2 regions of the Arthrobacter sp. W4I7 genome follow, and region 1 is predicted to be linked to the other one. Evidence: predicted binding sites of a transcription regulator. Region 1 holds the regulator's gene; the other holds the start of a gene.
What was found. The regulator Rex, encoded in region 1, represses fermentation and respiration genes when NADH is low (regulators of the CRP and FNR family bind a similar motif). The targets are predictions, from matches to a motif close to CTTGTGAANNNNTTCACAAG.
Positions count from the first base shown of each region.

Region 2: QF047_RS07770 (glyceraldehyde-3-phosphate dehydrogenase) is a predicted target of Rex. The motif match lies at 6,063-6,082, and genes of this name have one in related genera.

Region 1 is NZ_JAUSXU010000001.1:686,172-697,169, forward strand. Features, by position in the region: gene QF047_RS03135 (3-deoxy-7-phosphoheptulonate synthase) at 1-58, shown strand, start outside; gene QF047_RS03140 (helix-turn-helix domain-containing protein) at 217-429, shown strand; gene QF047_RS03145 (30S ribosomal protein bS22) at 620-718, shown strand; gene QF047_RS03150 (HAD family phosphatase) at 787-1,605, opposite strand; gene QF047_RS03155 (glutaredoxin family protein) at 1,684-1,938, shown strand; gene QF047_RS03160 (redox-sensing transcriptional repressor Rex) at 2,058-2,762, shown strand; gene QF047_RS03165 (hypothetical protein) at 2,813-3,583, opposite strand; gene QF047_RS03170 (hypothetical protein) at 3,765-4,241, opposite strand; gene QF047_RS03175 (YceI family protein) at 4,471-5,019, opposite strand; gene QF047_RS03180 (histidine phosphatase family protein) at 5,224-5,904, shown strand; gene QF047_RS03185 (TlpA disulfide reductase family protein) at 5,907-6,533, shown strand; gene QF047_RS03190 (cytochrome c biogenesis CcdA family protein) at 6,536-7,291, shown strand; gene QF047_RS03195 (cytochrome c biogenesis protein ResB) at 7,291-9,045, shown strand; gene ccsB (c-type cytochrome biogenesis protein CcsB) at 9,045-10,130, shown strand; gene QF047_RS03205 (Hsp70 family protein) at 10,284-10,998, shown strand, end outside.
Region 2 is NZ_JAUSXU010000001.1:1,679,874-1,690,871, reverse strand. Features, by position in the region: gene mptB (polyprenol phosphomannose-dependent alpha 1,6 mannosyltransferase MptB) at 1-1,415, opposite strand, end outside; gene orn (oligoribonuclease) at 1,570-2,199, shown strand; tRNA gene QF047_RS07790 (tRNA-His) at 2,328-2,400, shown strand; gene def (peptide deformylase) at 2,513-3,085, shown strand; partial or broken gene QF047_RS07780 (HNH endonuclease family protein) at 3,167-3,965, opposite strand; gene QF047_RS07775 (hypothetical protein) at 4,081-4,290, opposite strand; gene QF047_RS07770 (glyceraldehyde-3-phosphate dehydrogenase) at 4,369-5,847, opposite strand; gene QF047_RS07765 (TspO/MBR family protein) at 6,105-6,575, opposite strand; RNA gene rnpB (RNase P RNA component class A) at 6,693-7,084, opposite strand; gene QF047_RS07755 (YaaA family protein) at 7,140-7,904, shown strand; gene QF047_RS07750 (zinc ribbon domain-containing protein) at 7,923-8,666, opposite strand; gene QF047_RS07745 (Nif3-like dinuclear metal center hexameric protein) at 8,815-9,753, opposite strand; gene msrA (peptide-methionine (S)-S-oxide reductase MsrA) at 9,854-10,378, shown strand; gene cysK (cysteine synthase A) at 10,444-10,998, shown strand, end outside.

The DNA.
Region 1 (10,998 bases):
CGTGTCCGTCTCGGTGCTAAACCAGCTGGCGGCTTCGGCACGGAAGCGCCGGGGGTGAAGCAGGGGCGAAATAGGGGAGCGCACTACTTTCACATCTGCCACAGGAACATCTAGAGTATCTAGTTAGGTGGTTGGTGGATGGCTCAGCATCGGAACACCGCATTGGCACGTACCTGGGGTCACTGTTGTCCATCCGTCAGCAAAGGAAATAGGGAAATGTCGGCAGAACAGAACTTCTCCAACGCGAAGTTCCTGACCGTGGCTGAAGTAGCCCAGGTCATGCGCGTCTCCAAAATGACTGTCTACCGGCTGGTCCACGCCGGCGAGATGCCCGCGGTGCGGTTTGGCCGTTCGTACCGGGTTCCCGAGAACGCCGTGGAGCAGTACCTTAAGGGCGCTGTGGTGGACGGCCACACCGAAACCGCCTGACCCGGTTACGTCGCAAATCCCTATTTCCGCCGGTCGGAGCCCCTCCGGTCAGAAGCCGCCCCGGATAGGCGGTACCCTGTTAAGGAACGTTTTACGTCATTGTAAGAATCTGTCAGTTGTTCAGTTCGTAGCTCTGTCCACGAACATTTTCCATCAGACAGGTACTGCATCTAGTTTGTAAGGAACTTTCGTGGGTTCAGTTATTAAGAAGCGTCGCAAGCGTATGGCCAAGAAGAAGCACCGCAAGTTGCTTCGCAAGACCCGTCACCAGCGCCGCAACAAGAAGTAGAGATACTTCGAACAGCGTGGAAATGCCCGCCCCCTTCCGAGGTGGCGGGCATTTCTGTGTCGGGCTGCCTAGATGCGCGGGCCACGGATCCGGGCGAAGCCTTTCCAGAGCCCGTAAACGGCGCCGCAGACTGTGGCTGCCTTGAGGCCGAGGGTGGCTGCGCGGCGGCCTGCGCGGAAGTCGTAGACGGGCCAGTTATGGTCGCGGGCGTGGCGCCGGAGGCGGGCGTCCGGATTGATGGCCACCGGGTGTCCAACGAGGGTGAGCAAAGGGATGTCGTTGTAGGAGTCGCTGTAGGCCCAGCACCGTTTGAGGTCCAGTTCCTCAGCATCGGCAATCTCCTGCACTGCCACGGCCTTGGCCGAGCCATGCAGGATGTCGCCCACCAGCCGTCCGGTGTACATGCCCTCCGAGACTTCCCCCACGGTACCGAGCGCTCCGGTGAGTCCCAGCCGTGTGGAAATGACGGTGGCCACCTCGATGGGGGTGGCCGTTACCAGCCACACGCGCCGGCCCACGCGCAGGTGCTGCTCGGCGAGGGCCTTGGCGCCGGGCCAGATCCTGGACGCGATCATTTCGTCGTAGACCTCCTCGCCCAAGGCCTTGACATCATCCACGGTGATACCGGCGGCCAGGGTGAGGGCGGAGTCGCGGACCGCATGGACGTCGTCCATGTTTTCGCCGCGGGCCACGAACTTGAACTGCTTCCAGGCGAAGCCGGCCGCCTGGGTAAGGGTGAAGGCCCCGCGCTGGTGCATCTTCCGGGCCACGTGGAAGAGGCTTGCGCCGCGCATGAGGGTGTTGTCCACGTCGAAGAAGGCCGCCTCGCCGGGCTGCGGCGCAGCAACCGGTTTGGTGACTACGGCGACGTACTTCTCCTCGGGCATGGAGTCGAGTCTAGTCAATCCACTGGCTGGACGGCGTCGGCGTCGCCGCGCGCTGGGGAACGGGACTACGGTTAATCCATGGCCACACCCCGCGTCGTCCTGATCACCAAAGCTGACTGCTACCTTTGCGGGGAAGCGCGCGACGCCGTAGGGCGGGTCACTGCCGCATTGGGCCTTGAGTGGACCGAAGAGTCAGTGGACAACCAGCCGGACCTGCGGGAGCGCTACGCCGAGGAGATCCCCGTGGTGCTGGTGGACGGAGTGCAGCGCGACTTCTGGAAAATCGACGAGGTCCGGCTGGAACGCGTGCTTCAGCGGGCCATGACACAGTAGGGGAGCAGTACCGGTGATGGCGCGTGCCCTGGTGCTCCCTGCTTTGTTTCCCCCTGCTTTGTTGGCTTCCGCGGGAGGGCTCTAGAGTGGAGTCACAACGCGATGCGAGGGAGGGGCTGGTGGCTTCGCTGGATTCAACCCCCCAGGCTGTCCCGGATCTTCCGGACACCACGGGCACGCCGGCCAAACAGATTCCGCCCGCTGCGGTGGCCCGGCTGACGCTCTACCTGCGCGCCCTGAACACCCTGCTGGCCGAAGGAGTGGAGCGCGTCTCCTCCGAATCCCTCGCCGAAGCCTCCGGCGTCAGCTCTGCCACCCTGCGCAAGGACCTGTCCCATGTGGGCTCCTACGGGACCCGCGGCGTGGGCTACGAAGTCCAGTACCTGAGCCGGCACATCGCGGCCGCCCTGGGCCTGACCCATGACTGGAAGGTAGCAATCGTCGGCGCCGGCAACCTCGGCAAGGCCCTGGCGCGGTACGGCGGGTTCGAATCCCGAGGCTTCGACGTCGTGGCTATTTTTGATGCCGACCAGATGGTGGTGGGCAACGAAGTGGGCTGGCTGCGGGTGAGCGACGTTGCGGACCTGGAAACCGTCCTGCACCGGACAGGGGCCAACATGGTGGTGCTGGCGCTGCCTGCCGCGGTGGCCCAGGGCGTCTGCGACCGGGTTGTGGCCGCTGGTGTGCACAGCATCCTGAGCTTCGCCCCGGTGATGCTCCAGGTACCGGAGGGGGTTAACCTCCGCAAGGTGGACATGGCTACGGAACTTCAGATTCTTGCCTACCACGCACAACGGGCGCAGGCCCCGGAACAGACTGCCTGATTGCTCCGGCAGTTCCGGGACCCACGCCCGCAGGTGTGGGAAGTGCGTGGCTACCGGCCGTAAGGGTTGCCCAGGCCGCCGCCGTACGGGTTGGCAAAGGGCTGCTGCTTGCGGAAGTACGGAGCAGACGCCGGCAGGTACAGCAGGACGATGGCGGCAATCCCCAGGAGGGTGCCGACGGCGGCGAGCGAAGGAATGCCGAACAGGCCGAAAACGGACAGCGCGGCGAACACGGTGCCCAGGATGCGCGCCCAGTTCTTGCCCTTCCGGACGAAGAATGCCACCAGCAGGTAGAGCCCGACGCCGATGATGGCGAACACCACCAGCGTTCCGGCGATGACCCCCTTGATGTCCTCGTACGTCACGCCGGCTCCCGTGCCCTCCACTTGCTGCTCAAAAGTCTGGCGGAACACCGGATCATCCAGCTGGGTGAGGCCGGTGAGCATCGAGATGACGAAAATCGCGGCGGAGGCGATCAGAAGCCAGAACGAAATGTTGACCAACTGCGGCACGCCCGTGCTGCCTGCGGCCTGCGGCTGCTCCGACGGGTACTGGGCGTACGGGGACTGGCCGTAGGGCTGCTGACCGTACGGCTGCTGTCCATAGGCCGGCGCCTGCGGCGGGTTCTGGCCATACTGGGGAGCGTTCTGCCCGTACTGCGGTGCGCCGGACTGGCCGTACTGGGGCGGGTTCTGCCCGAACTGGGGCGCGTTCTGTCCGGACTGCTGGCCGTATTGGGGAGCGTTCTCGCCGTAGCGCGGCTGCTGGTTGCCCTGCTCGGGGTCGTTGGGCACGGGAGGCGGGACGGGAGGATTACTCATGAGCTGTCCTTCTTCATGTCGGGATCCAGGTGGGCTGCCGGGTTTCGGTCCTGCGCCCTACCCCCAGCATGGCTTAAGTCCACCGTACCCCCGGACCGGCCGCTTGGGGGTCATTCCAAGGAGGTATTCCGCCCGCCGTTCCGCGGGTGTGCCTGCTGCAGAGGCTTGCCCGTCCCATGGATTAGCTGGTGCCCGTACCGTTACCTCTCCCGGCGCGCGCACCCGCGAACCAGGCCTGTGACCGGGGAAGCCACAGCAGGACTGTTGCCGCAAGGCTGATGAGGAAGCCTGCCCAATTCCCGCCCTGCCCAACGCGCATCGCCAGGTTCACCATGGCAAGGACCAGGGTGACGGCGGTCAGGACCGTGAGGGCCAGCCGCGCCCACTGCTTGCCCTCCTTCATCCTCAACGCAAAGATGATCTGCGCGGTGCCTACGGTGGCGGCCAACAGCATCAGCAACAGGACCCCAAGGGCCGGGCCGGGCGCTGCGGCGAAGAGGGTCAGTGAGGCGAGCATCCCGAGCAGTCCGCCGAGCAGGCCGAGGATGCCGCCGAGGAACCAGATCCAGAACGAGACCTTGAGTTCGGCGGGAAGGCCGGCCACTGAGAATATCCCGGAGAAACCGGTGCGGGCCCTGGCGTCCTCAAAGTTGCTCATGGGCCTCACTGTAGTCGGGCGCCGGTTCCTCCACCCTTGCGGCAGGTCCGCGATTGGCGTTGACGGCGGGCTTCGTTGCGCAGGGACTGCCCCTGCGCAACGAACCCGGGCTTCACTGCGCAGGGCGGTACGAAGGCAGGGCGATATGAAGGCGGGCGATACGGCTTAAAGACGGAAACCCCGGCACCGGCTGGAGAAACCGGTGCCGGGGTCCCGGCGGGATCGTTGACTAGGCTGCGGGAGCGATGAAGGCCAGTTCGAGGTTGATGGCAACCTTGTCGCTGACCAGGACGCCGCCGGCCTCGAGGACTGCGTTCCAGGTCAGGCCGAAGTCCTTGCGGCTGATGGTGGTCTCGGCGGAAACGCCGGCGCGGGTGTTGCCGAACGGGTCCACGGCCACGCCGTTGAACTCGGTTTCGAGGGTGACGGGGCGGGTGACGCCCTTGATGGTGAGGTCGCCGGTCAGTTCGTAGCTGTTGCCGTTGGCCACCAGCCCGTTGGAGACGAAGGAGATCTCGGGGAACTTCTCCACGTCAAAGAAGTCCTCACCCTTGACGTGGCCGTCGCGGTTGGCGTCGCCGGAATCGAAGCTGGCCGTGTTGATGGTGGCGTTGATCCTGGACTCGGCCACATCCTGGCCGAGTTCCAGGGTTGCTTCTGCTTCCTTGAACTGGCCGCGGACCTTGCTGATGCCTGCGTGGCGGACGGTGAAGCCGATCTCGCTGTGCGAGTTGTCCAAGGTCCAGGTGCCGGTGGTGACGTCTGCGGGAAGTGCCATGATGTTGCTCCTTAGAGGGTGGTGCCTGTTGACTGATCTGGGTGTTGAAGCTACATCTGTTGAAGCCTCAACTAACTGCTGCATCCAGTATAAACATGCATTTGCATGTTTTGTTCCCGCCTTCGGAACATTTCTTCAAAAACTTCAGTTCTACTGGATGTAGAAGATTTCGGATCACAGGCCATCTTTGAGAAACTGGTAAACATGCCCCAAGCCACTGTCCATCTGCTCCGCCACGGCGAGGTCCACAACCCTGACGGCGTTTTGTACGGAAGGCTGCCCGAATTCCACCTCTCCGGGCTGGGGCAGGAGATGGCGCGCCTGCTGGCAGAGCACTTCCGGCAGCGTGCCGCCAGCGGTGCCCGCATCACCTACCTGGCCGCCTCACCACTGGACCGCGCGCAGGAAACTGCCCGGCCGACATCGGAAGCCCTGCACCTGCAGATCCACACGGACGAGCGGATCATCGAAGCAGAAAACTACTTCGAGGGGATGAAGGTCACCAAGGCCGAACTCCGCCGGCCCCGGCACTGGCCCCGGCTGGTTAATCCCCTGCGGCCATCGTGGGGCGAGCCTTACAAGCAGCAGGCCGCAAGGGTCATGGCTGCGGTGCAGGAGGCGCGCCTCCGCGCCATCGAGCTGGCCGGCGGCGACTTCGGAACCGACGGGCCCGAGGCGATCATGGTCAGCCACCAGCTCCCCATCTGGGCAACCCGGCTCAGCGCCGAAGGCAAGCCCCTGTGGCACGATCCGCGCAAGCGTGAGTGCACCCTGACCTCCATTACGTCGCTGGTGTTCGACGACGACGGCGCACTTGTGCGCGTCATGTACAGCGAACCCGCGGCGTCCCTTCTTCCCGGTGCAGCCAGCACCCCTGGAGCCTAGTAGTGACCGACAGTATTAATCAGGCGGGGCCTTCGGCCTCCCGCCGCAGCGTCCTTGCTGCCGGCGGCGTCGCCCTGGCCGCCCTCACCCTCGGCCTCTCGGCCTGCGCCCAGCAGGATGCCCTCGCCGAGCAGGCCCGGGCGGGGGACAACAAGAACTACGTTGCCGGCGATGGCTCCGTCACGGAATTCGCCCCGGCGGACCGCAAGTCAGCCGTCCAGATCAACGGGACGCTGTTCGACGGCACTGTTGTTGCGCCGGCAGACTTCCAGGGGAAGGTGACGGTCCTGAACTTCTGGTTCGCCGCCTGCGCCCCATGCCGCGTCGAAGCGCCTGTCCTCGAAGAGCTCCACCAGGAGTTCAAGCCCCAGGGCGCGCAGTTCTTCGGCGTCAACCTGCGCGATGAGAAGGCAACTGCCGAGGCTTTCGATAAGTCCTTCAACCTGACCTACCCCAGTTTTGATGACAAGGACGGCGGCGTCCTCCTGGCGGTCTCCGGGCTGGTTCCCCCCGGGGCAGTCCCCACCACCCTGGTGCTGGACAAGCAGGGGCGGGTGGCCTCCCGCGTGCTGGGCGAAATCGAGCGGGGCACGCTGAAGGCCCTCATCGCTGCCGCCGTGGCTGAGTAGCCGTGAACAGCCCCTTCGCCGAAGCCATCCTTAACGGTTCGCTCCTCCTTGCCATTCCGGTGGCACTGCTGGCCGGACTGGTCTCCTTCCTTTCCCCCTGCGTCCTGCCCCTGGTGCCGGGCTACCTGGGCTACGTCACGGGGTTGTCCGGGGTGGACCTGCAGAAGCAGAAGCGCGGCCGGATGCTGGCGGGGATTGGCCTGTTCGTGCTGGGTTTCTCCGTGATCTTCGTCCTTTTGGGCGGCGCTTTTGGCCAGCTGGGCAGCCTGATCACCGGATCGCAGAACGCCTGGATCACCCAGCTCCTGGGCGTCCTGGTGATTGTGATGGGCATCGTGTTTATGGGCGGATTCAGCTGGCTTCAGCGGGACGCCAAGATCCATGCCAAGCCGCCGGCAGGGCTGTGGGGCGCACCGTTGCTGGGCCTGACGTTCGGACTGGGCTGGGCGCCGTGCATCGGCCCCACCTACTCTGCGGTCCAGCTCCTGAGCCTCTCCGGCGGTTCGTCCGCGGCGAAGGGTGCCTTCCTGGCGTTCGTCTACAGCCTGGGGCTGGGGATCCCGTTCCTGCTGATCGCCCTGGCGCTGCGCCGGGGGATGGGAGTGATGGCCTTCTTCCGCAAGCACCGCCTGGCCATCCAGCGCATCGGCGGCGGCATTTTGGTGGTCCTTGGGCTGCTGATGGCCAGCGGCGTCTGGGGCACCTGGGTCACCGGGCTGCAGTACTGGTTCCAAACCGATGTGAAGTTGCCGATCTGATGAGCGAGCGTGTGAACGTAAAGAAGAAATCTTCGGCCCCGGTGACCGGCGCCAAGGTGTCGGAGGCCAAGGCCGACGCCGCGCTGCCGGCGTTGGGGCCGGCGGGCATGCTCCGCTGGGCCTGGACCCAGCTGACCAGCATGCGCACCGCCCTGTTCCTGCTGCTGCTCCTCGCCGTCGCGGCAGTTCCGGGCTCGCTGTTCCCGCAGCGCCCGGCCAACCCGTCGGTGGTCACCCAGTACATCAAGGACAACCCGGACTACGGCAAACTGCTGGACACCCTGCAGCTGTACGACGTTTACTCCTCGGCCTGGTTCTCGGCCATCTACCTGCTGCTGTTCATCTCCCTGATCGGCTGCGTGGTGCCCCGGGCCATCGCCCACTACAAGGCGATGCGCTCCCAGCCGCCGCGGACCCCCAAGCGTCTTTCCCGCCTTCCCGAGTACGGCACCCTGGTGATACCGGCCGACGCCGGGATCCCGGCGTCGGATGCCATCAACAGTGCCGCCGGGCTGCTGAAGAAGCGCGGCTACCGCGTGGAGGTCCGCGATGCCGCCGGCGAACGGCCGTCCCTGGGTGCCGAGCGGGGCTTCGCCAAAGAAGTGGGGAACCTGGTGTTCCACACGTCCCTGATCGGCGTGCTGGTGTCCGTGGCCATCGGCGGCCTGTTCGGCTACAGCGGCCAGCGCATCCTGGTGGAGGGCGACACGTTCGTCAACACCCTGGTGGGCTACGACCAGTTCACGCCGGGCACCAACTTCCAGTCGAGCCAGCTCCAGCCGTACTCGCTCCAGCTGGACAAGTTCGACATCACGTTCGACCGCGAATCCGAGGGCAAGTTCGGCCAGCCCATCGACTTCTCCGCCGCCGTGACCACCAAGGAAAACCCGGACGCGCCGGCGCAGAAGGAAATCCTGAAGGTCAACGATCCCATCACCCTGGGCGGCACCAGCATCTACCTCACCGGCAACGGCTACGCCCCCGTGGTGACCATCCGGGACGGTGAAGGAAACGTGGCCATGCAGGGTCCCGTGGTGGCCAAGCTGCAGGGCGACAACTACTACTCCTCCGTGGTGATCAAGGTCCCGGACGCCAAGCCGGAGCAGCTGGGCTTCGCCGGCTTCTTCCTGCCCACCGCGTTCGTTTCAAACGAGGGGGTTTCCTTCAGCGGGGACCCCGAGCTGTTCAACCCGCAGCTGTCACTGAACTCGTTTTACGGTGACCTGGGCCTGGGTAACGGCGCACCGCAAAACGTCTTCGAACTGGACGTCAAGAAATTGACGCCGCTGAACGCCCGGAACCTCGACGCCGGCGGAATCACCCTGGTCCCGGGAAACAGTTACACGCTCCCGGACGGTAAAGGCACCATCAGCTTCGACGGCGTAAAACGCTACATCGGCGTTGACATCCACCACAACCCCGGCCAGCTCTACGCCCTGGTTTTCGCGCTCCTGGCCGTGGCCGGCCTGATCCTCTCCTTGTACATCAACCGCCGCCGCGTCTGGATCCGCACCGGCACCCACGAGGACGGCCGCACCATGGTGGAATACGGGCTGTTGGCCCGTGGCGAAGACCACCGGCTCGCGGCGGAAGCCCAGGCCGTACGGAAGCTGCTGTCCGAGGAATGGCAGCTTGCCGCCGATCCCGCCGGGGCGGACCCCAATGAGTCCCAGCAAGCTCCCAGCAGCCCAAGCGATAATGGCGCAGGCTACATCACCACTGCCGGCCCCTCAGGGCCCGAAAAGGACCAGTAATGCTGTTTGGAATCAACGAAACCATGGGCCAGTACAGCGAGCTTTTTATGCTGCTGGCGGCCGGCACGTACACGGTGGCCTTCATCGCGTTCGCGTGGGACCTGGCCAAAAGCAGCAAAGCCCTGCGCGCCATCGACCTCAAAGCTGCGCAGGCTGAAGACCCGGTCCGGGTGCCGGTTGGCGCGGCTGCGGGGGCCCGCAGTGAGTCCCACCTTGCCGGGCCTGCGGGCAGGGCGGAGCGGCCGTCGTCGTCCACTGCCCGGCCGGCCGGCGCAGGAGGCGGGGGAATCATCACCGCCGACGGCGACATGCGGTACGCCGCCGAACGGCGTGCTCCCGCCCGGGTTGCCGTGGCCCTGACCGTCCTGGGCGCAGTGATCCACGGCGCCGGCGTGCTGACCCGCGCCCTCGGGGCCGGCCGCGTGCCGTGGGGCAACATGTATGAATTCCTCACCACCGGCGCCTTCGTGGCCATCGCCGTGTTCCTGCTGGTGCTGATCCGGCGCGACCTGCGGTTCCTGGGAACGTTCGTGGTGGGCCTGGGCATCATTATGCTGGTGGCGGCCTCCGTGGCGTACTGGACCCCGGTGGGGCACCTGGTCCCCGCCCTGCAGAGCTACTGGTTGATCATCCACGTCTCCATCGCGGTGCTCTCCTCCGCACTGTTCACCCTGACGTTCGCCATGTCTGCGCTCCAGCTGGTCCAGTCCCACCGGCAAAAAACCGTGGCAGCGGGCGGTGCGGACAAGCTCGGCTTCATGCGCCTGGTGCCGTCCGCGCTGAGCCTGGAAAACCTGTCCTACCGGATCAACGCCATCGCCTTCATCGGCTGGACCTTCACCCTGATGTTCGGTGCCATTTGGGCCGAAAAGGCGTGGGGCAGGTTCTGGGGCTGGGACACCAAGGAAGTCTGGACCTTCGTGATCTGGGTGGTGTACGCCGGCTACCTCCACGCGCGCGCAACCCGTGGCTGGACCGGAACACGCGCCGCCTGGCTCTCGATCGTGGGCTACTTGTGCGTGATCTTCAACTTCACCATCGTGAACCAATTCTTCAACGGGCTTCACTCGTACTCCGGGCTCTGAACACAGGTTTCGTCCCCGCCCTGAGGGAAATGCGGGGTAAAAACCAATCGGTGTAGCAATAGGGGTGTTCCCCGTCCTGCCGTGATGCTACCTTGGTGACGTTCGCCTGTGATGAAGTTTGCAGGCGAAACACCAGTTTTTCCCGAGGTACCCATGGACTATGTACTTGGCATAGATGTCGGGACCAGTTTCACCGCGGCCGCCGTGGCCCGTTTTGGCCAGGGTTCCCCTGCCCCGGAGTGCCTCCCGCTGGGACTCCGGGGCACAGCCGTGCCCTCAGTGGTGTATTACCCCGAGGAGGGTCCCCTGCTGGTGGGGGAGGCCGCAGAACGCCGCAGCCTCGATTACCCTGGCCGCGCAGTGCGGGAATTCAAGCGCCGGGTGGGCGACGCCGTTCCTATCTCCGTGGGCGGGCTGTCCGTGGACCCAGAGGATGTCTTTGCCACGATGACGCGCTGGGTGGTGGACCGGGCAACCGAGCGCGAGGGGGCCCCGCCGTCGGAAGTCATCCTCACCCACCCCGCTGCCTGGGGCAGCCACCGCACCTCCCTGATCCTGGCGGCACTGGCCGCCAAAAGCCTGGACAACGTCACGCTCGTCCCCGAACCGGAAGCGGCGGCGCTCTACTACGCCTCGCAGGTCCGGGTGGAGGTGGGCAGCACCATCGGCGTCTACGACCTCGGCGGCGGAACCTTTGATACCGCTGTCCTCCGGAAGGCCGCCAGCAACCGGTTCCAGCTGGTGGGGCGCCCGGAGGGCATCGAGAACCTGGGCGGTGCCGACTTTGACGCGGAGGTCTTCCGCTACGTCGCCGGGCACACCGGTGACGTCCTGTCCACGCTCAACCCTGCAGACGCCGGGGTGCGCG
Region 2 (10,998 bases), 990 kb from region 1:
AGGTCGGCGGTCTGAAGATAGGGGAAGACTTCCAGCTGGTCGGAAATGGCATAGATCATAAAGAACGAGACCACAAAGTAGAGGGCCTTGACCTGCCAGTCGTTCCTGATTCCCGTCACGGCGAACAACGGAATGAGCCACACCACGTACCAGGACTGGATCATGGGCGCCAGGACAACAATCGCCGCGAACGCAAGGGTGAGCCGGCGGATGAGGCGGTCATGCCCGCCGCGGAAGATCTGCCAGGCGGCGATGCCCACCGCCAGCAACTTCCCGGCGTCGAACACCCACCCGGCAAGGACCAGCCCGTTCAGCCCAAACGCATTGGCCAGCGAGGCGACCACCATGCCGATCAGCCCCACCGGCGCGTACCAGATGTAGATACTTCCCGGGGCGGAAAGCCCGTTGATCCAGCCGAACCCAAAACCGTTGACGAGGCTCATCAGCACCAGGATGCCCAGGCTCAGTCCTGCTGTCAGGCCCCAGAAGGCAAACTTCCGAAGCCAGCCGGCTTCTTTCCCTGCCCACAGGAGCCCAATGAACGGCAGGAAAACGATGGTGATGGGCTTGACGGCTATGGACAGCGTCACCAGGACGATGCCACGGACCACACGCCGCGTGGCCGAGTAATAGATGCCGGCAAGGGCCAGCCCGATCATGAGCGCATCGTTGTGGACGCTGGCGATGAAGTTGGTCAGGAACAGTGGATTGGCGGCCGTCAGCCAGAGCGCCCGGTTGGGGTTGACGCCGTGCAGCTCAGCGAGTTTGGGCACGTAGATCACGCACAGGACCACGCCGGCCACGGCCACCAGCCGGAACAGCATCACGCTGGCCTCAGGCTGGACATTGGTGGACCACACCACAAACTGCTCGATCCACAGGAACAGCTGGCCGTAGGGAACCGGGGCTTCGGTCCACATCTTGTCGGCACCCAGCTGGAAGTAGTTGGACAGGGCCGAGATGCCGTTCTCGTACGGGTTAAACCCCTCCACCATCAGGCGGCCCTGCCCGATGTACGCGTAGACGTCACGGCTGAACAACGGGACGCTGAACATCATGGGCAGCCCCCAGGCCACCACTGCCATCAGCGTCGCCCGGCGGGCCTGGTCTCCCCACACGCGGATGCGCTGGCCCAGCCGCAGCCAGGCGCGCACCAGGAGCATTCCGCCTACTGCGAGCAGGATGATGGAGAGGGCAACGCCGCCAGCTTCGGCCCGCATCCAGATGAACAGCGGCATCCTGCGGAGTTCGGAAACGGGGGCCAGCCAGCCCACCCCCAGGGACCCGATCAGCATAAACATCGAGCCCACGAATCCGGCCAGGAGCGGCGAGCGGGGATTATCGACCTCGGCCCCGTCTGCTGCAGCAGTGTCCGCGGCAGCCAGTTCCCCCGCTGCAGGCACAGGCGCCGTCATCTCAGGATGGTCCAATCTGTTGCGTTTGCGCGATTCTGCCCGGCGGGCCGCATAGCCGGCACAAGCGGGTTACAACGACAGCAAGTGGTCCCGCCGCGTACCCGAAATCCTAGCACCGGCGGGCACCAGGGAGGTGTAACGGTAGGCTGGTCCGGTGCCTATATCTAACGAACGAATCGTCTGGATCGACTGCGAAATGACCGGTCTGGACATCAAGAATGATGCCTTGATCGAGGTTGCCGCGCTGGTCACCGACTCGGAACTGAACATCCTCGGCGACGGCGTGGACGTCGTGATCAAACCGGACGACGCCGCCCTGGCCCAGATGAACGACTTCGTCCGGGACATGCACACCAAATCGGGCCTGCTCAAGGAACTCCCCCACGGCATCACCATGGCGGAGGCCGAATTGGCGGTGATGGAATACATCTCAAAGTGGGTGCCGGATCCCCGCAAGGCACCTTTGGGCGGCAACTCGGTGGGAACGGACCGCGTCTTCCTCTCCCGCGACATGCCGGCCGTGGTGGAGCACCTCCACTACCGCGTGATTGATGTCAGCACCATCAAGGAACTCTCCCGCCGCTGGTTTGCCAGAGCCTACTTCCAATCGCCGGCGAAAAAGGGCGGCCACCGGGCCCTGGGCGACATCCAGGACTCCATTGATGAGCTGCGCTACTACCGGGACGCGGTCTTCGTGCCGCCGCCCGGACCGGACAGCGCCACGGCCCAGCAGATCGCCAGGCGCATCACCAGTCCCGCGGACGGACAGCAGGCAGGAGCGTAATCTGCGCCACGTTTGCCGGAAATTTCGTTGAAATCGGCAAAAGTGGACGAAGCACCCCTGAAGAGCAGGTAAGCTATTTGAGTTGCCTTTCCAGAGAGCCGTTAGCCGGTAAATCTGCAGGGCGCATGGTGGGCTTAGCTCAGTTGGCAGAGCGCCTGGTTGTGGTCCAGGAGGTCGCGGGTTCAACCCCCGTAGCTCACCCTCAGCGGATGGTATTGACCATCCAGCAAGGAGGCCGCACCGGATATCCGGTGCGGCCTCCTTTGTTTTGCATCAACTGCTTCTGCACTGCATACCGCCGGAGGACCGCGAGATGACTGTTCTGCCCATCACCATCTGGGGCGAGCCCGTACTTCACCGGCGGGCGGCCGAAGTTGAAGTCTTCGACGACGAGCTGCGGACCCTGATTGCGGACATGTTCGAAACAAACGATGCCGCCAACGGCGTCGGCCTCGCCGCACCGCAGGTGGGAGTCGGCAAGAGGATCTTCATCTACAAATACGCCAATGACGACGGCGCTCCCCCCACCGGCGTGCTGGTGAACCCGGTCCTCACGTTGTCGAAGATCTCCGGCGCCGTCCCGGATCCCGACGAGGAGGAAGAGGGCTGCCTGTCCTTCCCCGGCGGAGTGTACCCCCTCAAGCGGGCAGAGTGGGCGCGCGTGGAAGGTTTTGACGGCTTCGGCCAGCCGGTGAGGTTTGAGGCCACGGGCTGGTTCGCCCGGGTCATCCAGCACGAGTACGACCACCTTGACGGGAAGCTCTACGTCAACCGCCTCATGGACCGCTATGCGCGCAAAGCGCTGAAGCAGGCCAAGAAGAGCGGCTGGGGAGTTCCCGGGCTGACGTGGATGCCGGGCGTTGACCCGGACCCCTTCGGACATTAGGCACGACGGCGACACGCGGCCTGGCTGCCTTTGCCCGCCCGGGCCTCTGGCTGGCGAGGCAGGAGACCTGGCCGCCTGCGCTTAGCGGGCTGACACCGTCTGCTGGTCCGGGCAGGACCCCAGGACGCGCTTCATGGCATCCTTTTCCGCTTCCGTGACCCAGAGGCCGTAGGCTACCTTGACGGAAATTTGGCGGGCGACGTAATGGCAACGGAGTGACGTGTTTTTCGGCAGCCAGGTGGCGGCGTCGCCGGCGCTTTTCTGCTGGTTCGCCGGTCCGTCGGCGGCGATGAGGTTCAGCGGATCGTTGGCGAGGCTCTGCCGCTGCGCGGCAGTGAGCCCCTGGGCGCCCTTTTGCCAGGCGTCTCCCAAAGCGACCACATGATCAATCTGGACCGCCCGGCTGCTGTCGGAGCCGCGCCGGAAGTCCACGAACTGGCCTGTATAGGGCTCCCGGAAGGAGCCGGCTGCCACCCGGCATTTGGAGCCTTCAACGAATACCACGCCGGCCAGGTCCCGCCGCAGAATGTCGTTGCGTGTATCGCAGCCGTTCCGGTCAACGTCCTGCCAGGCCTGGCCAAAGGCTTCCCGGTCGTACGAGTCCTTGGCGGCGCGTCCTTTTACGGCAAGGCTGTTCAGTGCCGAGAGTGCAGTGCCTTCGGGCACTGGGTGCACCGGCACCACAGGTTTCATCCAGGCCGGATCAAAAACGGGAGCCTCTGTAGGCCCGGAAGGGGCCGGCCCGGCAACGGCAAACTGGCCGGCGGCGAAGAACCAGAACAGTGCGGCGAGTGCCGAAAGGGCGGCCAGCACCAGGACTGCCCACGCCTGCCGGGAACGCCGGCGGGGCACGCCGGTAGGCGGACCAGGTCACGGTCATGGGGCTTCGGCCCGTCCTGTGTCGTCATGCACCAGAAGAGCCTAGGACACCGGCCCGCCATCCTTGCAGATATCCACACTGTGGAGGGCGAGTGAAAGGTCACATCGGACGGTGGCTACTGCTCCCGCATCACCCGCCGGAGGTCCTCCTCGGCAATGGCCAGGAGTCCCTCAAGCTGCCGCACCCGATCCTCGCCGACGTCCCCGCTGGCGTGCCCGGCGCGGGCGCCTTCCAGCAGCCGGACGGCTTCTTTGTGGTTGGCCTTGGCCACGTCCAGGGCGTGTTCCAGGGTGGTTTCGTGCTCAAGCGTCGAATCTTTTTCCATTGCACCAGTGTGGTCCCGTTTCCCGGCTGATTCCAGCGAATCAGCCGGGAAATCCGGACAACCGGCCCGTGGGGCGGATCAGACGGCGATGGCCGCCAGGGCTGAGGCCGTTTCCTTGGCAGGGAAGGACGGCGGGTTGACACCGGCCATTTCCTCCATGACGCGGACCACCTGGCAGCTGTAACCGAACTCGTTGTCGTACCAGACGTAGAGCACCAGGTTCTTCTCGTTGGAGATGGTGGCAAGGCCGTCCACGATGCCCGCACGCCGGGAACCAACGAAGTCCGTGGAAACAACCTCCGGCGAATCGATGTAGTCGATCTGCTTGCGCAGGTCCGAGTGCAGCGACATCTCCCGCAGGTATTCGTTGACCTCGTCCTTGGTGGTCCCGTTTTCCAGGCTCAGGTTCAGGATGGCCAGGGAAACGTCCGGGGTGGGGACGCGGATGGAGCTGCCGGTGAGCTTGCCCAGCAGCTCGGGCAGGGCCTTGGCCACGGCCTTGGCGGCGCCCGTTTCGGTGATCACCATGTTCAGCGCGGCGGAGCGGCCGCGGCGGTCGCCTTTGTGGAAGTTGTCAATCAGGTTCTGGTCGTTCGTGAAGGAGTGGACCGTCTCGACGTGGCCGTGGACCACGCCGAACTTGTCGTTGATGGCCTTCAGGACCGGAGTGATGGCGTTCGTGGTGCAGGAAGCCGCGGATACGATCTGGTCCGCGGCCTTGATGGTGCGGTGGTTGATGCCGTGGACGATGTTCTTCAGTTCGCCCTTGCCCGGGGCAGTGAGGAGAACCCGTGCCACGCCCTTGCTCTGCAGGTGCTGGGACAGGCCTTCGGCGTCGCGCCAGCGGCCTGTGTTGTCCACCACGAGCGCATTGCTGATCCCGTAGGCGGTGTAGTCGATGGTGGCGGGGTTGTCCGAGTAGATGACCTGCACCTGGACACCGTTGGCGGTGATGGTGTTGGCTGCCTCGTCAACGCGGATGGTGCCCTCGAAGGAGCCGTGGACCGAGTCGCGGCGCAGCAGGCTGGCGCGCTTGGACAGATCGTTGTCGGAACCCCTGCGGACCACGATGGCGCGCAGCCGCAGGCCGTGGCCGCCGCCGGCCTTTTCGATCAGGAGGCGGGCCAGGAGCCGGCCGATACGGCCAAAGCCGTAGAGCACAACATCGGTGCTGGTGCGGTCGTCGCCGCCGCGCTTGCCCACGATCTCAGCGAGCTCTTGGCGGAGGAACTCCTCCAGGGTGGCGTCGCCGCCCTCTTCCTTGAACTTCTGGTTCAGCCGGGCGATGTCGATCGCTGCAGCACCAAGCTCCAGCCCCGCCAGGGTGTTCAGGAGCGGAGCGGTTTCCTCCAGCAGCAATTCATCCTTGCTCATTCTGCGCGCGAAGCGGTGCGCCTTCAGGATGTTCATGGTGGACTTGTTGATCAGGCTCCGGCCGTGGATGCTGGTGACCACGTTGTTGTCGCGGTACAGCCGGCCGATCACCGGAATCATGGCCTCGGCGAGGGCCTCGCGGCCCATCCACGTATCAAGACAAGAATCTGACGTCTGGCTCACAGAAATACCTTCCTCGGTTCAGCCGCGTACGTCCTCGTACACGGATGTCGGCCACCTGATGATGTCCAGGGGCACCGGCACCTGCGGGGGTTGTTCCCTAGGCGCCTGGATTGTGTGCAAAAGAAAACCGCCGGCTGCGAACGCAACTCCGGCGGAAGAACTCCTGCGTCCGTTATCCATTCTAAATTGGCAGAGTGCCCCGGGACGGCCCGAGCCGCGTGAAATCACTCACACAGGGTTCGGTGGCATGGGCCGCTTTAGTTGTGGAGTGCGGAATACAGGTTAAGGCTTGCGGAGAACACCACCCACGAAAAGTAGGGCAGCAGCAGCAGGCCGGCCCAGGTATGGACCGGGCCGGCTTCCACAATCAGCAGGGCCAGGACGACGGCCAGCGCGCAGATGACGGCGAAGGCCAGCCACAGGGCAGCGGAACCGAGCGTGGGGTACATGGCAAAGAACATGAATGGCCACGCCAGGTTAAGCAACAGCTGCAGGCAGAAGGACCAAAGGAGATTGCCTGTCAGTGCCCGCCTGCGCCACACCAGCCAGGCGGACAGTCCGATGCAGGCGTAGAGTCCGCTCCATACTGTCCGGAACATCCACCCGGCAGGCATCCACGGCGCCTTGGCGGAGGCGGCGAACCAGCCGCTCGAGTGGAGGATGATCGGGATGGAGGCGAGCATGCACACTGCATAGGAAAGGGCCAGGAATCCGGCCAGGGCCGCCACTTGCCTGCCGGTTGAGGGGACGGGCCGTCCTGCGGTTACAGGGACGGCTTGTCCATCAGGATTAACGGGCACGGTCCAGCATCCCCAACACAGCTTCCAAGGTCAAACGGGATTGGATGGACGGGTTGACCGATACGCCGGGTTCTGTGCTCCCTTTCCGTTGCCGGCACGGGAGTAGCGGCCATCCATCTACGAACGCCGTTGCCGGCGCCCTCCAGCGGCCTACCCGGACACTCGGGCGGGCAGCCCTCGAACGTGTCCTGTCTGGCCTTGCTCCGGGTGGGGTTTACCTAGCCTTCCCGGTCACCCGGGAAGCTGGTGGTCTCTTACACCACCGTTTCACCCTTACCTGTTTCGTGCCGCTTTCAAACCGGCGCGACCCAGGCGGTCTGTTTTCTGTGGCACTGGCCTGCGGGTTACCCCGAGTGGGCGTTACCCACCACCCTGCCCTGTGGAGCCCGGACGTTCCTCGAGCCACTTTCGTGACGCGCGGCCGCCTGGTCAACCCATCCGGTTCCAGTCTACCGGCGATGGGTGCTTACCCTGCGCCGGTAGGATCGGACGGTGCTGATTTTGCTTCCCCCTTCCGAAGGCAAGACCCCCGCGGTCCGCGGATCCGCGGTCGACTGGCCTTCCCTCAGCTTTCCGCAGCTGAACACCTACCGGGCAAAAGTGCTGGATGCGCTCGGTACGGTGAGCGCGCACGAGGATGCCCTCGCCCTGCTGGGCGTTGGAGCTTCCCTGAAGGACGACGTCGAGCGCAACACCCGGCTTCACGCGGAGCCGGCGGCTCCGGCCCACCAGATCTATTCCGGCGTGCTGTACGACGCCCTGGGCTACAAGACACTCACCGCGGCGCAGCGGCGGAAAGCCGACGAGTCCGTCCTGGTGATTTCGGCGTTGTGGGGCGCCATCCGCTTCGGCGACAGCGTTCCCGCCTACCGCCTGTCCATGGGGACTGCCCTGCCCGACGTCGGCCGCCTCGCCTCATTCTGGAAGCCGCAGCTCTCCGATGCGCTGGCTGAGTCCGCCGCCGGGCACCTGCTGGTGGATTGCCGGTCCAGTACCTATGCGGCAGCGTGGGCTCCCCCGGCGGCACAGACCGCCACGGTCAACGTCTTTACCGAGGTGAACGGCACCCGGAAGGTGGTCAGCCACTTTGCCAAGCACACACGGGGCGAGCTGGCCCGGCACCTGCTGGCGCGGCGGGGCAAGGCACCGGAGACGCCGGCGCAACTCCTCAAGGCCAGCCGCGAGAAGTGGGCGGCCGAACTCGTACCGGGTTCGGCACGGAAACCGCACGCGCTGAACATCATCCTGCCGGGCTGATCGCCCGCCTTCGACCCGCTAAGTCAGGCCCCACTCCTCCGAGCGGACCAGGATGGCGCCGGAATCAGGGCAAAACACGATGTCCTCCGCTGCAGCGGCCTTGATCTCGGCGAGATCGCCGGGGCTCAACTTCATTCCGGAGGCTTCAGAGGTGCCGTGGAACAGCCGGGCTGCCCCCACGCCACGCTTGGCCAGGGTCTTTTCGTAAACTGCCACCAGGCCGGCATCGAGCCCGGCCGCGAATTCGGCTCGGCTGGTGCGCAGCCCGGCGGCTTCCGCCTCCACCTCGGCCAACGCAGCGTCCAGCTCGGCGCGGATGCCGCCGAAGGATCCCTGGATGTCGTCCACAATCGCCTGCTGTGCCGCCTGTTTGGCGCGGAGCGTGTCAAGCCTCTCGAGGACTTCGAGTTCCACGTCCTCAAGGTCCGAGCGGCGCTTGTTCAGGGAGACAATGTCCTTCTGCAGGGCGACGAGGTCCTTGGACAGGCCAGTGCCGCTGTTTAGCCGCGCCTCGTCCCGTTCAATCCGCGAAGCAACCTGCTCCACATCCGCCTCGGCGCGCTTCAGTTCGGCCTCGGCGTCGTGCACGGCCACTTTGGCGGCCCCGAGCTCACCGTTGGCGACGGAAAGAGCGGCTTCGAGGTCCTTGATCCTGGGATCGTTCTCCAGCGTGCGGCGGCGGTTTGCAAGTGACTTCAGCCTGGCGTCCAGCCCCTGCAGCTCAAGCAACTTCAACTGTTCCGCCGGTGCTGCCTTCGCCACTGTTACCTCCGCTTGCTCCCTGCCGGCCGGAGCCGGGCACCGTACCGGCGCTTCCTAGACTCTAGCGCCTGGCCTGCTCGGCTGCCTCGCTGAGCCCCTTTCCGGATTACCGCGGGTGTGGCCCGGCGGCGGACTTCGGACGCCAGGCTCAGCCCGGAGTCAGGATGAAGTCCCAGGGATCACTGTTGGTGGTGCTGACCTGGATTTCCACGTCGTGGCCCTGGTCAGCGAGGACATTGCCCAGGGCCGCGGCTGCGGCGGGCAACCACAGCCATTCGCTGGCGAAATGCGAGACGTCCACCAGGTAGGGCCTGCCGTTCAACGCAGCTTCCCGGGCCTCGGAGGCGGGGTGGTGGCGCAGGTCCGCAGTGACGTAAACATCTGCGTTGCTGGCGCGTACCTCGTTGAAGAGCGAGTCTCCCGCGCCGCCGCATACGGCAATCCGCCGCACCAGGCCGTCCTTGTCCCCCGAAACGCGCACTCCCCCGGCGACCGAGGGCAGGATGCCGAAGACCCGGGCGGCGAAATCACCCAGCGTCATGGCCTCGGCCAGGTCCCCCACGCGTCCGATCCCTTCTTCGGGGAGGCCGTTTGCGGCAACAGTGAGCGGGGCCACGTCCTGCAGGCCCAGAGCGTCCGCGAGGACATCGGAGACACCTCCGACGGCGGAATCACCATTCGTGTGAACGGTCAGCAGGGCAGTGCCGGACTCGATAAGCCGGTGGACCGCCCGTCCTTTGGGAGTAGTGGCGGCCACTGTGGTGACCCCCCTGAGGAGCAGCGGATGGTGGGTGATCAGGAGCTCGGCACCCCATGCCACGGCCTCATCGATGACCTCGAGTGTGGGATCCACGGCAAACATGACCCGCGTGACGGGTGTGGACGGGTGCCCTGCCACCAGGCCCACTTCGTCCCAGTTCTCCGCCAGGGACTCCGGCCACAGTTCCTCAACGGCCAGGAGCAGCTCGCCCAGCGTGGGAGCCTGGGGCCGCTCAACCGCCGCTTCCTCACCGGAAGGTGCGCCGCCGTCGTGATTCTCGCCGTCGTGTTTCTCCTGGCCGGTAACGTCGGTGTCCACAGGTTCCATAGTCTTAGTTTTACCCCATCACAGCGTCCGGGCAGCGCCTTTAGGCGCGGCTGGTGGATGGCCCGGGAATCATCCGGTCCCGCCAACCATTGAAGAGGTCATGAAAACTTTTGTTTTAGGCGGAGGCTGCTTCTGGTGCCTTGACGCCGTCTACCAGAAGACCAAGGGCGTCAGCTCGGTGGTGTCCGGCTACACCGGGGGCCACGATCCCAACCCGGACTACTACTCGGTCTGCAATGGCACCACCGGGCATGCCGAGGTGGTGGCGGTGACGTTCGACGAGGACATCATCCCGGCGGAGGTCATCCTGGACATGTTCTTCGCCCTGCATGACCCCACCACCCTCAACCGCCAGGGGTACGACGTGGGCACGCAATACCGCTCGTCGATGTTTTACGAAACCACCGAAGAGAAGATCCTGTTCGAGGAAGCCATCGAACGGAACCAGGCCCTGTGGGCGCATCCCATCGTCACTGAAGTCAGCCGCCTCCCCCGGTTTTACGTCGCCGAGGAATTCCACCAGGACTACTACGCCAAGCACCCGGAGCAGGGGTACTGCCAGGTGATCATCAACCCCAAGCTCGCGAAGGCCAGGAAATATTACTCTGCATGGCTTAACGCTTAGCGGGTGTTACGCGGCCTCGTTAGGCTGACCTCAGTATTCACCCTTGACGAGATAGGCGTATCTACATGGCACGGATTTATGACGATGTGACCCAGCTGGTGGGCGGCACCCCGCTCGTTAAGCTCAACCGGCTCAGCGAGGGGCTGGATGCAACGGTTGCGGTCAAGCTCGAGTTCTACAACCCGGCCAACAGCGTGAAGGACCGCATCGGCGTCGCAATCGTGGACGCGGCGGAGAAATCAGGTGCCCTGAAGCCCGGCGGAACCATCGTGGAAGGTACCTCCGGCAACACGGGCATCGCCCTGGCCATGGTGGGTGCTGCCCGTGGCTACAAGGTCATCCTGACCATGCCGGAGACCATGTCCACCGAGCGCCGCGTTATGCTGCGCGCCTTTGGTGCCGAGATTGTGCTGACCCCGGGTTCCGAGGGCATGCGCGGCGCCGTGGAGAAGGCCCAGGAGATTGTGGCCGGCACGGAGAACTCGATCTGGGCACAGCAGTTCGCCAACGAGGCCAACCCCGAGATCCACCGCAGCACCACCGCTGAGGAAATCTGGGCCGACACGGACGGCGCCGTGGACATCTTCGTTGCCGGCATCGGCACCGGCGGAACCGTCACC